DNA from 4 places in the Anaerostipes sp. PC18 genome. Region 3 is predicted to be linked to each of the others. Evidence: predicted binding sites of a transcription regulator. Region 3 holds the regulator's gene; each other region holds the start of a gene.
The links. The regulator Rex, encoded in region 3, represses fermentation and respiration genes when NADH is low (regulators of the CRP and FNR family bind a similar motif). The targets are predictions, from matches to a motif close to ATTGTTAANTANTTAACAAT.

Region 1 (3,260 bases), 500 kb from region 3:
ACCCTCCAAAAGATTATCGATTTCTAATTAGGGTTGTTATCATTGCATTTGGGTGATCTGTAATGATAAGTTCATTATAAAGCAAAGATAATTATTTAACAAATTGATATTTTTTTTGAAATCAATAGTTTTTGTCTATCGTTTTTTTTACGAAGACAATAAATTTCTCTACAGCAGGGATCATAATGTTGTTCTTCAGGTACGCCATGTAGACAGTGTGATAAGGTTTCACGTTGCTTAAGTGAAGGATCTCCACGTCATATTCCCTCAGAGATTCCACATGGGCCACGAAGCCGATGCCGAAGTTCTCGGCTACGAGAGCGGCAATGGCATTTTCATCGGAGGTTTCAAATGCGATCTCAGGTTCCATCCGGTTTTGCCGGTAGATGGAAGTTGTAAACTGGCCCAGGCCGGAAGTGCGGTCATATCCTATGACTGGGTAGGACAGAAGATCTTCCAGCAGAACTTCTTTTTTATGCTTCAAGGGGTGCTCCAGCGGCGTGATGACAACCATCTCCTGATTGATGACCGGGACGAATTCGATCTCAGGCTCATTGGATACGTAAGAGCCGAAGATGACGTCATATTTTTCAGACTTCAGATCACGGAGCATTTTGTTAGTGATTTCCTGCGTCATGGAAAAGGTGATATTGCTGGAACCTTCCGAATTTAAGAAACTGCGCACGAGGTGGGGAATATACGATTTGGCAAGTGGAAACACGTAGGCCAGGTCGATGTGGCCTCCCTTGGAGTTGGCCAGAGCCTTCATTTTATCCTCAGCAATCTTCACTTCTTCGAGTATTTTATTGACATGCTCTAAAAATATCTTTCCGTACTTAGTCAGCTCGATATTTCTTCCATTTTTCCGGAAGAGAGGAAGCCCCAGTTCCTCTTCTAAATTGGCGATGGAGCGGCTTAGACTGGGCTGGGATACATTCAATTCTCTGGCTGCCTGATGATAATGCTGCAGGGTTGCGATTTTTTGAAAATAAGAAAGCTGGTTTAAATTCATAGAGAGTACCTCGTTTCTTGGGAAAGTGCAATGGCTATTTATATAAGGAAGCATAACATAAATGATAGCAAAAATCTATTAAAAAGTATTAAAAGATGTATTAGAAGTATCAATAAGATCCGTGTATAATAGTTTTTGTAAGGTTGTTAAAAAATTAACTTTTGGGTGAAGAAACAACAGGGTAAGTAGAAAAGGAGAATGACACATGGCAGAGAGAATCACAGGACATACAGAATTGATCGGGCTGATGGCATATCCGATCAGACATTCCAGTTCACCGGCAATGCACAATGAAGCATTTGCCACATTAGGACTTGATTATGCATACTTGGCGTTTGAAGTTGACAATGACACATTAGAGGATGCGGTAAAAGGACTGCGTGCCCTGAAACTGAAGGGTTCCAACGTGTCTATGCCGAACAAGACAGTTGTAGGCAAGTACTTAGATAAGCTTTCACCGGCAGCAGAGATGGCAGGAGCAGTCAACACGATCGTCAATGAAGACGGAGTTTTGACAGGACATATTACCGACGGAATCGGCTACATGCAGTCACTGAAAGACAATGACATCGATGTGATCGGCAAAAAAATGACAATCACAGGAGCAGGCGGAGCTGCAACGGCGATCGAAATTCAGGCGGCACTGGACGGTGTCAAAGAAATGTCAATCTTCAATATCAAAGATAAATTCTGGGAGAATGCAGAGAAAACCGTTGAGAAGATCCGTGCAAACACAGACTGTATCGTAAATCTTTATGATCTTGATGATAAAGATAAATTAAAAGAAGAGATTGCAGACAGCTATCTGTTTGCACAGGCAACCGGTGTTGGAATGAAGCCTCTTGAAGGCCAGTCAGTGATACCTGACGCGTCATTCCTGCGTCCGGACCTGATCGTCACCGACACTATATATGCACCGAGAGAGACTGCACTTTTAAAGATGGCAAAAGAAGCCGGCTGCAAGACAATGAACGGTCTTGGTATGATGCTGTTCCAGGGAGACGCGGCATTCCACCTGTGGACCGGAAAACATATGCCGATCGACCACATGAAAGAAGTGTTGGATATTAAATACGACTAAATCTAGAGAGGAAATTTGAGAGGAATCAATTATGAACAAAAAATATTATCCCAGTGCGTTTATTTTATACTTAAATTATTTCATCCATGGTATCGGATGTTCTGTATTAGGCCAGGTAGCAGTAAAAGAAACTTTGGTAAAGCAGTGGGGAGCTTCTGACATCGGGCTGGTAACAATGGTAGCGGCAGCGCTGGGGCTTGGACGTTTGATCGCCCTTCCATTTGCAGGACCTCTTTCTGATAAGCTGGGAAGAAAAGTGGCATCCATCATCGGCGCAGGCTCCTATGCGATCTTTTTCTTAGGCCTTGCTATGTCACCAAATATGACGGTTGCATACATAGCAGCTGTATTAGGAGGAATCGCAAACTCATTCCTGGATACCGGTGTGATCCCGGCTTGTGTTGAAATTCTGGCTCCAAGATCCAGTATGGCAACGATGCTCACCAAGTTTTCAATCTCCTGTTCACAGCTGTTAATGCCATTTATGATCGGTGCCATCGTTGGAGCAAACCTTTCCTTAAATGTATTATTATACGTATGCGGTGTTGCCATTGCCATCATCGGCGTGCTTGTTTTATTCGCACCTCTTCCGAAGATGGAGACAGCAGGCGGGGCAAAATCTTCTCTGATCCAGGATATCAAACATGCAAACTTCTCATTGGAGAGTATTGCGCTGATTATCATCGGATTTACAGGAACAGCAACATTCCAGCTCTGGCTGAACTGTGCTCAGGATTTCGCGAAGGAATATGCAAAGATTGGTGATCCTTCTGTGATGCAGACATACTACAGTACGGGATCTCTCGTAGCTATCGTTGTTACAACTGTTTTAGTTAATAAGATAAAAGGGGTAAGATTCTTATTCGTATATCCTCTGATCGCAGCGATTATGATTGCGCTTGTTTATCTGCTGAGAACTCCTTCTATCTGCTACATCGGATCAGCAGTTGTCGGATATTCCGCAGGAGCCGTTGTACTTCAGCTTGTGACAGCGACAGCGAACGATCTGTTTCCGAAAATCAAAGGAACTATCACGAGTATAGTTATGATTGCGTCCAGCTTATCTAACTATACAATCCTTTCTCTGGCTGGTACAATGGATAAAGCAGACATTTTATTAATGAACATTGGAATCACTGTTGTCGGAGTATTATTGGCTCTGTTTGT
Region 2 (3,260 bases), 650 kb from region 3:
AACTACGATCACCGCATGGCTTGTGTCGGCAAATGAATGGGCAGGGGCACTGAAACCTGAATTTTTTGCACCGCTGATCTTAGCCATCGGAGCATTTATTGTAACTTTTTCAAATAAACAAAAGTTAAATCAGAAGGCAGAGATCGCCGTAGGTTTCGGTGTTCTTTTTATCGGACTCTCTTTTATGTCCAGTTCCATCGGAGTATATCAGAGCAGCCCTATTTTCGCAAAGGCTTTTGAAGTTCTCGGGGGGAATCCTATTTTGGGAATTCTTGTAGGAGCTGTCGTTACAGCGATCATTCAGAGTTCTTCTGCATCCGTCGGTATTCTTCAGACACTTGCCATGAAGGGCATTGTAAACTGGCGTTCCGCCGTTTTCATTACGCTGGGGCAGAACATCGGTACATGTATAACGGCTCTTTTATCCAGTGCGGGTGCAAACAAAACCGCAAAAAGGGCGGCGGTAATTCACTTATCTTTTAACATCATCGGAGCTGCTATTTATGGAATTATCATGACCATTTTCTTCGGAGTGTTTGACCATCTGGCCATGCAGCATATTTCGAGTACGGAGATCTCTATTTTCCATTCTATCTTCAATGTATCAGTCACTGTACTGCTGTTCCCGTTTGCCAATGTATTGGTGAAACTGTCAGGACTGATTATCCACGAAGAACCGGAAGATGAGGAAGACGAGGAAGTAGAAGAGATGGTGCTGCGTCACCTGGATCCGCGTATCCTGGAGACTCCTTCTTTTGCAGTGGAAAACGCAGTCAAAGAAGTAGTGCGCATGGGTGATATCGTTCTGAAAAATATGAAGCGTGTTACGAAGGAAGCCATGAATCCGCAGCCGAGTGAAAAACAGCTGGACAAGGTATTCAGGGATGAAAAGGTCATCAACCATTTAGAAACTATGATCACCGGGTATCTTGTAAAGATCAGCAATCTGGCACTGACGGAGAAACAGAGCAAAATTGTCACGGATTTATTCTACACAATTTCGGATATCGAGAGGGCAGGAGATCATGTCGAAAATATTGCTGAATTCATGCAGATAAAGCATGACGATAAAATTGCATTTTCTGATCTTGCAAAGGACGAATTGCACAAAATGACGGCTCAGGTCATTAAAACGTTTGATTATGCCATCAGGGCTATTGAGAAAGACGATGTGGAAATTGCAAAACAGGCAATTCAGGGAGAAGAAGAAGTCGACAGAATGGAGAAAAAGTACCGGAAACAGCATATTGAACGGCTGGAACGGGAGTCATGCATACCTGAAGCCGGAGTGATCTATATTGATATGATGACAAGTCTGGAGCGTATTTCGGACTATGCCGACAATATTGCCAATTATATCATCGATGAGAATGAAAAATAAAGCTTTTGGTAATCTTGTACAAAGATATGATTTTGTATACATGAGAGAAATGCTAAAATAGACTTGATATTTTTGGACATATTGTTTAAAATAAAAAGGAAGTTTGTCAATAGATTGACAATTGACAGACAACATTAAATTATTCATTCAAGACTTAGGAGGAATTGAGATGGCAGTAAAAGTAGCGATTAATGGATTTGGACGTATCGGACGTCTTGCATTCAGACAGATGTTCGGAGCTGAAGGTTATGAAGTTGTAGCAATCAACGATTTAACAAATCCTAAGATGTTAGCACACTTATTAAAGTATGATTCTGCACAGGGAAGATATGCATTAGCTGACAAAGTAGAAGCAAAAGAATCTTCAATCGTAGTAGACGGAAAAGAAATCGAAATCTATGCAGAAGCAGACGCAACAAAACTTCCTTGGGGAGAATTAGACGTAGACGTTGTATTAGAATGTACAGGATTCTACACATCTAAAGATAAAGCATCTGCACACATTCAGGCAGGAGCTAAAAAAGTTGTTATTTCTGCGCCAGCTGGAAACGATCTTCCAACTATCGTATACAATGTAAACCATGAAACATTGACAAAAGAAGACACAGTCATCTCAGCAGCATCTTGTACAACAAACTGCTTAGCACCTATGGCTGATGCTCTTAACAAGTACGCACCGGTTCAGTCTGGTATCATGTTGACAGTACATGCTTACACAGGAGATCAGATGACTCTTGACGGACCACAGAGAAAAGGTGATTTAAGAAGAGCACGTGCAGCAGCAGTCAATATCGTTCCTAACTCCACAGGAGCTGCAAAAGCTATCGGATTAGTTATTCCTGAATTAAACGGAAAATTAATCGGATCTGCTCAGCGTGTACCGGTTCCGACAGGTTCTACAACAATCTTAACAGCAGTTGTTAAGGGAGAGAACGTAACTGTTGATGGAATCAACGCAGCTATGAAAGCAGCAGCTACAGAATCTTTCGGATATACAGAAGAAGAATTAGTATCTTCTGACATCATCGGAATCAAATACGGTTCTTTATTTGATGCAACTCAGACAATGGTTACTGAAATTGGTGACGGATTATACGAAGTTCAGGTTGTATCTTGGTATGACAACGAAAACTCTTACACAAGCCAGATGGTAAGAACAATCAAATACTTTGCAGAATTAGCATAATCATCAGCGCTGTGGATGCGGACAGGCATCAATATTCAGTGTAGTATTCTGCAATACCATACCCACAGGGCACACTGTATTTTATGCCCTTCGGGCAGCGTGCTTTGCACGATAAGGTATAAAGACTCAAATGGGTCCGGTCTTTTTGGACCGGACCCGTTTTTTTATTTTGTTTGTTAAAGAAGGCAATCCGGCAGGATAGGCATTCGATTTAATCCTATAAGAAATCCCAGGAGGAAAGAACATGTTAAACAAAAAATCAGTAGATGATATCAACGTAAAAGGAAAGAAAGTCTTAGTGCGCTGTGATTTTAATGTACCGCTTCAGGATGGAAAAATCACAGATGAGAACCGCCTGGTTGCGGCACTTCCTACATTAAAGAAGCTAATCGCAGACGGCGGGAAACTGATCCTTTGCTCTCACTTAGGAAAACCGAAAGGAGAGCCGAAACCGGAATTATCTCTTGCACCGGTGGCGGCACGTTTGAGTGAGTTATTAGGTCAGGAAGTGAAGTTTGCAGCAGACGACAACGTTGTAGGACCGAATGCGAAGGCGGCGGCAGACGCAATGCAGGACGGAGATGTCATTTTACTTCAGAATACACGTTACAGAGCAGAAGAGACAAAGAACGGAGAAGAATTCAGCAAGGAACTTGCAAGCCTCTGTGATGTATTTGTAAATGATGCTTTTGG
Region 3 (3,260 bases):
ATCGGATACAGACTCAGTTTCAGCATCCTGTACCTCTTTCGTGCCTTCCTTTTCCTTTTCTAAAAGATAGTGCTGGTAGTCACCCGGATAAGAGTGAAGACCGTCTTTCGGAGAGAGTTCAAGAATTCTTGTAGCCGTTTTGTTTATGAAATACCGGTCATGGGATACGTAAAGAACCGTGCCTGTGTATTGGGTCAGGGCGGATTCCAGGATTTCCTTGGAGTGAATGTCCAAGTGGTTGGTAGGCTCGTCAAGAATCAGGAAATTGGCATGGGATAACATAAGTTTCGCAAGAGATACCCGCCCCTTTTCCCCACCGCTTAAGGAAGAAACAAGTTTAAATACATCTTCTCCCTTAAAAAGGAAAGCGGCCAGTGTATTTCTGATTTTTGTGTTGGTCAGTTCCGGAAAGGAATCAGATATCTCCTCGAAGATTGTCTTATCCGGATGCAGGTTGTCCTGTGCCTGGTCGTAATATCCGATGGATACTTGGGAACCGAGCCTGATCAGTCCTTTGTTTTTAGGCATTTGTTTGCAGATGATTTTCAACATCGTAGTCTTTCCGGTTCCATTGGCGCCGATCAATGCCACGCGCTCGCCGCGGAATATTTCAAAATTTATATCGGAAAACAGCGTATGCGGCCCGAAACTTTTTTCCAGATGTTCCACCGTTAAGACATCGTTTCCGCTGACAACCGACGGTTCGATAGCAAAGCGCATTTTCCCGTCGATCTCCACAGGCTTTTCGATGACATCAATTTTGTTCAGCATCTTTTCACGGCTCTCGGCCCGGCGGATGGATTTTTCCCGGTTAAACTGCTTTAGTTTTTCGATGACCGCCTTCTGGTGCCGGATCTCCTGCTGCTGGTTTTCGTACTCCTTTAAGCGGATCGCCTTTACCTGATCCCTTTTCTTAATAAAAGAAGTGTAGTTGCCGTCAAAGAGCATCGCATGCCCCGCCTCGATCTCCATCACCTTGTTGACGATCTTGTCCAGGAAATACCGGTCATGGGAGACCAGGATGACAGCGCCCTCATAGTGGCTTAAATAGTTTTCCAGCCATTGGATTGACTCAACATCCAGATGATTGGTAGGCTCATCCAGGAGAAGAATCTCGGGCTTCATCAGCAGAAGTTTTCCGAGAGCTACCCTTGTCTTTTGTCCTCCGGACAGTGTCTCAATCATTTTTTGAAAGTCTTCCTCTTTAAACCCGAGTCCTTTTAAGATTCCTGCGATCTCACTTTCATAGGCAAAACCGTTTTTCTGTTCAAATAAATGAGTGGTCCTGGTGTATTCCTCCATCTTTTCTTCGAGCTCTGCGCCGCTTAAATGCTTCATCATATGCTCCAGAGAGCGGAGTTTTTTGTCCAGTTCGATCACATCTTGTTTTATGGTCAAAAGCTCTTCATAAATGGTGCGGGAAGAAGTATGGTCCTGATGCTGTGCGAGATAGCCGATATCGGCGTCCTTCTTTTTGTGGATCTCCCCTTCGTCGGGTGTCATCTGATCCATGATGATCTTGAGCAGGGTGGACTTTCCGGCGCCGTTTAAGCCGATGACGGCGAGCCGGTCCTTCTCATTGATATGAAAGGAAATTCCTTTCAGGACTTCCTGGTCGACAAATGTTTTATGTATATTCTGACAAGATAAAACCATAGTGCACTCCTTCAAAATTTCTAAGCTGTAAAAATTCTTTTTAAGCATAACATAATTTCTGAAAAAACGCACCGAAAAGTTTGACAGTTATTAGACAATCTTATATAATTTATTTAATTTGAGTAGTTAATAAAATAAGTGGGAGGGTAATAATGTCATCAATGGATAAGAATATATCACCGGCAGTTATAAAGAGATTACCTAGATATTACCGTTATTTGGGGGCTTTGAAAGCAAAAAATATTACGAGGATCTCATCCAAAGAGCTGAGCGAGAGAATGAAAGTAACTGCATCCCAGATCCGACAGGACCTGAATAACTTTGGAGGTTTCGGGCAGCAGGGATACGGTTACAATGTAGAAAACCTTTACGTGGAGATCGGCAAGATCCTGGGGCTTGACAAGAGCAATCAGATGATCATTGTCGGTGCCGGAAATCTGGGGCAGGCATTGGCCAATTATCAGGATTTCAACAATAACAGCATTGGTTTTCAGGTGATCGCACTGTTCGATGTAAATCCGAAGCTGATCGGCATCACGGTGCACGGAGTAGAAGTGCACGATATTGACGATATGGAAGAGTTTATAAAGAATCATGAGATCAAGATCGCAGCCCTCACGCTTCCGCAGGACCAGGCGCCGAAGATTGCCAAAGATCTTGTGTCCTGGGGCATCAAAGGATTTTGGAACTTTGCTCCTGTGGATCTCACGCTGCCAGACAGTGTGACCGTGGAGAATGTCCATCTGGCAGAAAGTCTCATGACGCTGACTTACAATATTCACAGCAGGGAAGACGGCGAGGGCGCGGAGTAAAGACGGGAGGAACGCCATGATTGTCGGTATAGGAACTGACCTGATAGAAATCGGGCGGGTACAGAAGATGGTGGAGAGAAAGAACCGCCTAAGCCGGATTTTTTCAGAAGAGGAACTGGCATACGCAGGTTTAAACAGTACGACTCTTGCTGGTAATTTTGCAGTTAAAGAAGCCGTTTCCAAAGTATTTGGAACCGGCTTCTTCGGATTGGAGCCCTATGAGATCGGAGTGTTCCGGGATTCAAAAGGAGCGCCTTATGTGAAACTGACAGGCAGAGCCGAAAAGCTGGCATCGGATATGCAGATTACGAAATTTCATGTGTCGGTTACGAACACAGGGGGGCTGGCACAGGCTTTTGTCATAGGAGAGTGTCTATGAAATATGTTTTGAAAAATCAGGAAATGCAGGATGTTGATAAAGAGACCATACAGCAGATCGGAATGCCGGGTCTTGTGCTGATGGAGCGGGCCAGCGAAAAAATTGCCCGAAGGCTCATGGAAACGGTCAGAAAAAGTGACAGGATACTTTCTGTGGCAGGATGCGGAAATAACGGGGGAGATGCGCTGGCTGCGGCCAGAATCCTTCTGGAGGAAGGATATTCTGTGGATTTCACAGTCGTGGGGGAGCTGTCCAAGGCATCCGGAGATTTAAAGACGCAGTATGATATCCTTACCCGTCTTGGGTATGAGCAAAAAAAAGAAATAGATTATAACGGCTATGACTGGATTTTGGAAGGAATGTTCGGCGTAGGCCTTTCCAGGGAGATAGCGGGGATATATCGGACCGTTGTG
Region 4 (3,260 bases), 410 kb from region 3:
CCCTTACGTGCGGGTTTGCTGAAACACGATATAATGTTTCGTTCATATGTACCTCTCCTTTACTTCTTTCTACGATTTGCCAAGACCTGTTTGCGTCCTGTCTTCATTGACTGTGCCAGGTTTCTCTTCGCCGGACAGATAAAAGAACAGCATCCGCATTCCACACACTCATCTCCGTGGAGTGCCTCAAATGCTTCAAAGTTATTGTTATCTGCCAGTACGGACAGTCTCGCCGGCATTAACTTCTGAGGACAGACGCTGACACAGCGCCCGCAGTTGATACAGTTGCTCGGCTCTACGGCAGACACAGGGTCCTTTGTAAATGCAAGCAGAGAAGAAAATGTTTTGACAGCCGGAACGTCGGTAGTAAACATGGCCATTCCCATCATCGGACCTCCGGAGATCACCTTTTCAGGCTGTCCCTTAAATCCACCGGCCGCTTCGATCAGTTCGTTGACGTTGGTTCCCGTGCGGACTAAAAGGTTTTTAGGGCTCTCAACCGCATCTCCGGTCACCGTTACCACACGGCGGAACAAAGGTCTTCCCTCTTTTACCGCTTCCTTGACAGCAACAATCGTTGCCACGTTGTCCACAATACATCCTGCATCTGCCGGAAGCATACTGGAATTGATGGCTCTTCCCGTAGTCGCATAGATCAGGGAACGCTCCGCTCCCTGCGGATATTTTGTCTTTAACTCTGCAACCGAAATTCTTGCATCTCCTTTGACACAATCGCTGACTTTGGCAATGGCATCTTTTTTATTGTCTTCCACTGCGATGATTCCTTTTGCCTTCGGGAACAAGTCAAGAACAATGTTAAGACCTTCCACGAGGACTTCCGGAGTCTCCATCATGATCCTGTAATCTCCGGTTATGTAAGGCTCACACTCCGCACCATTGACAATGATGTACTCGATGGCATCCGGATCTTTCGGAGCCAGCTTCACATGAGTCGGGAAACCTGCCCCTCCGAGCCCGACGATCCCTGCGTCTTTGATCGCAGCGAGAACCTCGTCTCTGGTCATATCCTGATACGGCTTTGCTTTAAACTCCGCTTCTTTAAATTCTCCGTCGTTTTCTATTACAATTGCATTTACTTTTGCCCCGGCGGGAGTCACTCTCGGCTCGATTGCTTTCACCGTACCCGAAACAGAGCTGTAAATATTGGCAGACACAAAACCGCCTGCCTCTGCAATCTTCTGTCCCGCCAGTACCTGATCACCTTTTTGTACGATCGGTTTCGCAGGTGCCCCGATATGCTGGCCGACAGGTAAAACAACATCTCCTTTAGGCAGATATTCGGTGATCGGAGAATTTTTTGCGTATTCTTTCCCGTCATCCGGATGAACTCCGCCGCTAAATGTAAACAATGCCATTTTTAAGCCTTCCTTTCTCTTTTCTTTAATTTCCATATCTTTAATGATAAATTGTTTAGCATGCAAAATCAACTTTCGACATTTTTTTCACAAATGAAATCCCACAAAATAACACACATCTCACTAAAATCTTTTCATTCTTTTACTTTTTTCATCTTTTTGCACAGAAAAAGAAACAATAATGCTTTCTATATGTGAATTAATTATCAATCTAAAAGGAGTCCCCGATCCTGAGAACTCCCTCTTTGAAGTTTTATCTAATGCCTGATCTGTCCATTGCCATAAATAATAAATTTGGTAGTCGTCAGCGCATCGAGTCCCATCGGTCCCCTTGCATGGATCTTTTGGGTGCTGATTCCGATCTCGGCTCCAAAGCCGAACTCGAATCCATCGGTAAATCTCGTGGAAGCATTTACATAGACTGCAGCCGCATCGATCTTCTCCAGAAACTCCTGGGCATGGGAATAAGAATCTGTGACAATCGCCTCGGAATGTTTGGTATTGTAGCGGTTGATATGTTTTACCGCCTCATCAAAACTGTCCACGACCTTTACCGAGATAACGGCATCCAGATATTCGGTTCCCCAGTCTTCTTCCGTCGCCCGGATAACCTGGTCACTGACTGCCATGACTCTCTCGTCTCCTCTGACCTGCACTCCCTTTTTCAGCAATGCCTCTACGACAGCCGGAAGATGGGTCTGTACAACATCTTTATGTATGACCAGAGACTCGCATGTATTGCAGGTTCCAAGCCTCTGAGTTTTTGCATTGACCACGATATCGACAGCCATTTGGGGATCTGCATACTCATCGATATAAGTATGGCAGTTTCCGGTTCCTGTCTCGATCACGGGAACCGTGCTGTTTTTCACGACACTCCGGATCAATCCGGCTCCGCCTCTTGGAATGAGGACATCAATATATTCATTCATCTGCATCATCTTTGTGGCAGTTTTCCGGCTGGTATCTTCCAGGAGCTGAATGCCGAATACCGGCATCTTTTTCTTGGCTAATGATTCCTGGAGAACTTTAGTAATCGCAAGATTAGAATGTATGGCGTCGCTTCCGCCGCGGAGCAGGCAGGCGTTTCCTGTCTTAAAGCAAAGAGCAAACGCATCCGCAGTGACATTGGGACGGGATTCATAGATAATCCCCACAACGCCCAAAGGCACGACCTTCTTTCCGATCAGCAGTCCGCTTTTATTGGGCTTCATCTCGGTGACTGCCCCGATGGGATCTTCCAAGTCCGCCACCTGTCTGAGTCCTTCTGCCATGCCTTCGATCCTGTCAACCGTCAGAGTCAGACGGTCCACCAGTGCCTCCGACATCCCGCGCTCCATGGCTGCTTTCACGTCTTTTACATTCTCCGAAAGAATGTAATTCTGGTTTGTCACAAGCTGGTCTGCCGCTTCCCTGAGCAGCTCGTTTTTGTCATTCATAGGCGCCTGCGCCAGAACGACCGACGCTTCTTTTGCCTGTCTTCCTAATTGTTCTAACATAACAACCTCCCTTCTATCTTTATCTCAGTGCTTTCCCTTTGGCTTCAGCGGAGTCACACTTCCGTCCTCATTCTTTATGCTGATATGATTCAGCTGTCCGCGCAGATTTGCCCGGACAGACTGGATATATTCTTCTCTCAGCTTTTTCTGCTCCTTCTTTTCCTTCTCTGAAAGCCCGATGGACTTTTCCAGATGATATAATTCATTGATTCTTCTGATCTTGTCTTCGTTCATACTATTCCTTTCCAGTCAAAATTATGAGTTTAAATACGGACATTCCGTAAGATATTTCCGAAAATTAAAATGTTCTCTTTTATGGGCTAAGAAAAGCGTTCCGATCTCCCTGCCCCCGATAATTCTGTTCAGGTCATTTAAATCTCTGCTG

Region 1: P8F77_RS08000 (shikimate dehydrogenase) is a predicted target of Rex. The motif match lies at 1,155-1,174, and genes of this name have one in related genera.
Region 2: gap (type I glyceraldehyde-3-phosphate dehydrogenase) is a predicted target of Rex. The motif match lies at 1,484-1,503, and genes of this name have one in related genera.
Region 4: rsxC (electron transport complex subunit RsxC) is a predicted target of Rex. The motif match lies at 1,568-1,587, and genes of this name have one in related genera.

The regions. Positions count from the first base shown of each region.
Region 1 covers NZ_CP121164.1:1,474,603-1,477,862, forward strand. The annotation lists gene P8F77_RS07995 (LysR family transcriptional regulator) at 122-1,012, opposite strand; gene P8F77_RS08000 (shikimate dehydrogenase) at 1,218-2,093, shown strand; gene P8F77_RS08005 (MFS transporter) at 2,125-3,260, shown strand, end outside.
Region 2 covers NZ_CP121164.1:1,328,581-1,331,840, forward strand. The annotation lists gene P8F77_RS07200 (Na/Pi cotransporter family protein) at 1-1,381, shown strand, start outside; gene gap (type I glyceraldehyde-3-phosphate dehydrogenase) at 1,551-2,567, shown strand; gene P8F77_RS07210 (phosphoglycerate kinase) at 2,812-3,260, shown strand, end outside.
Region 3 covers NZ_CP121164.1:1,974,659-1,977,918, reverse strand. The annotation lists gene abc-f (ribosomal protection-like ABC-F family protein) at 1-1,656, opposite strand, end outside; gene P8F77_RS10805 (redox-sensing transcriptional repressor Rex) at 1,809-2,468, shown strand; gene acpS (holo-ACP synthase) at 2,485-2,847, shown strand; gene P8F77_RS10795 (NAD(P)H-hydrate dehydratase) at 2,844-3,260, shown strand, end outside.
Region 4 covers NZ_CP121164.1:1,566,588-1,569,847, reverse strand. The annotation lists gene P8F77_RS08455 (RnfABCDGE type electron transport complex subunit D) at 1-46, opposite strand, end outside; gene rsxC (electron transport complex subunit RsxC) at 60-1,376, opposite strand; gene P8F77_RS08445 (glutamate-5-semialdehyde dehydrogenase) at 1,634-2,875, opposite strand; gene P8F77_RS08440 (DUF896 domain-containing protein) at 2,900-3,109, opposite strand; gene proB (glutamate 5-kinase) at 3,131-3,260, opposite strand, start outside.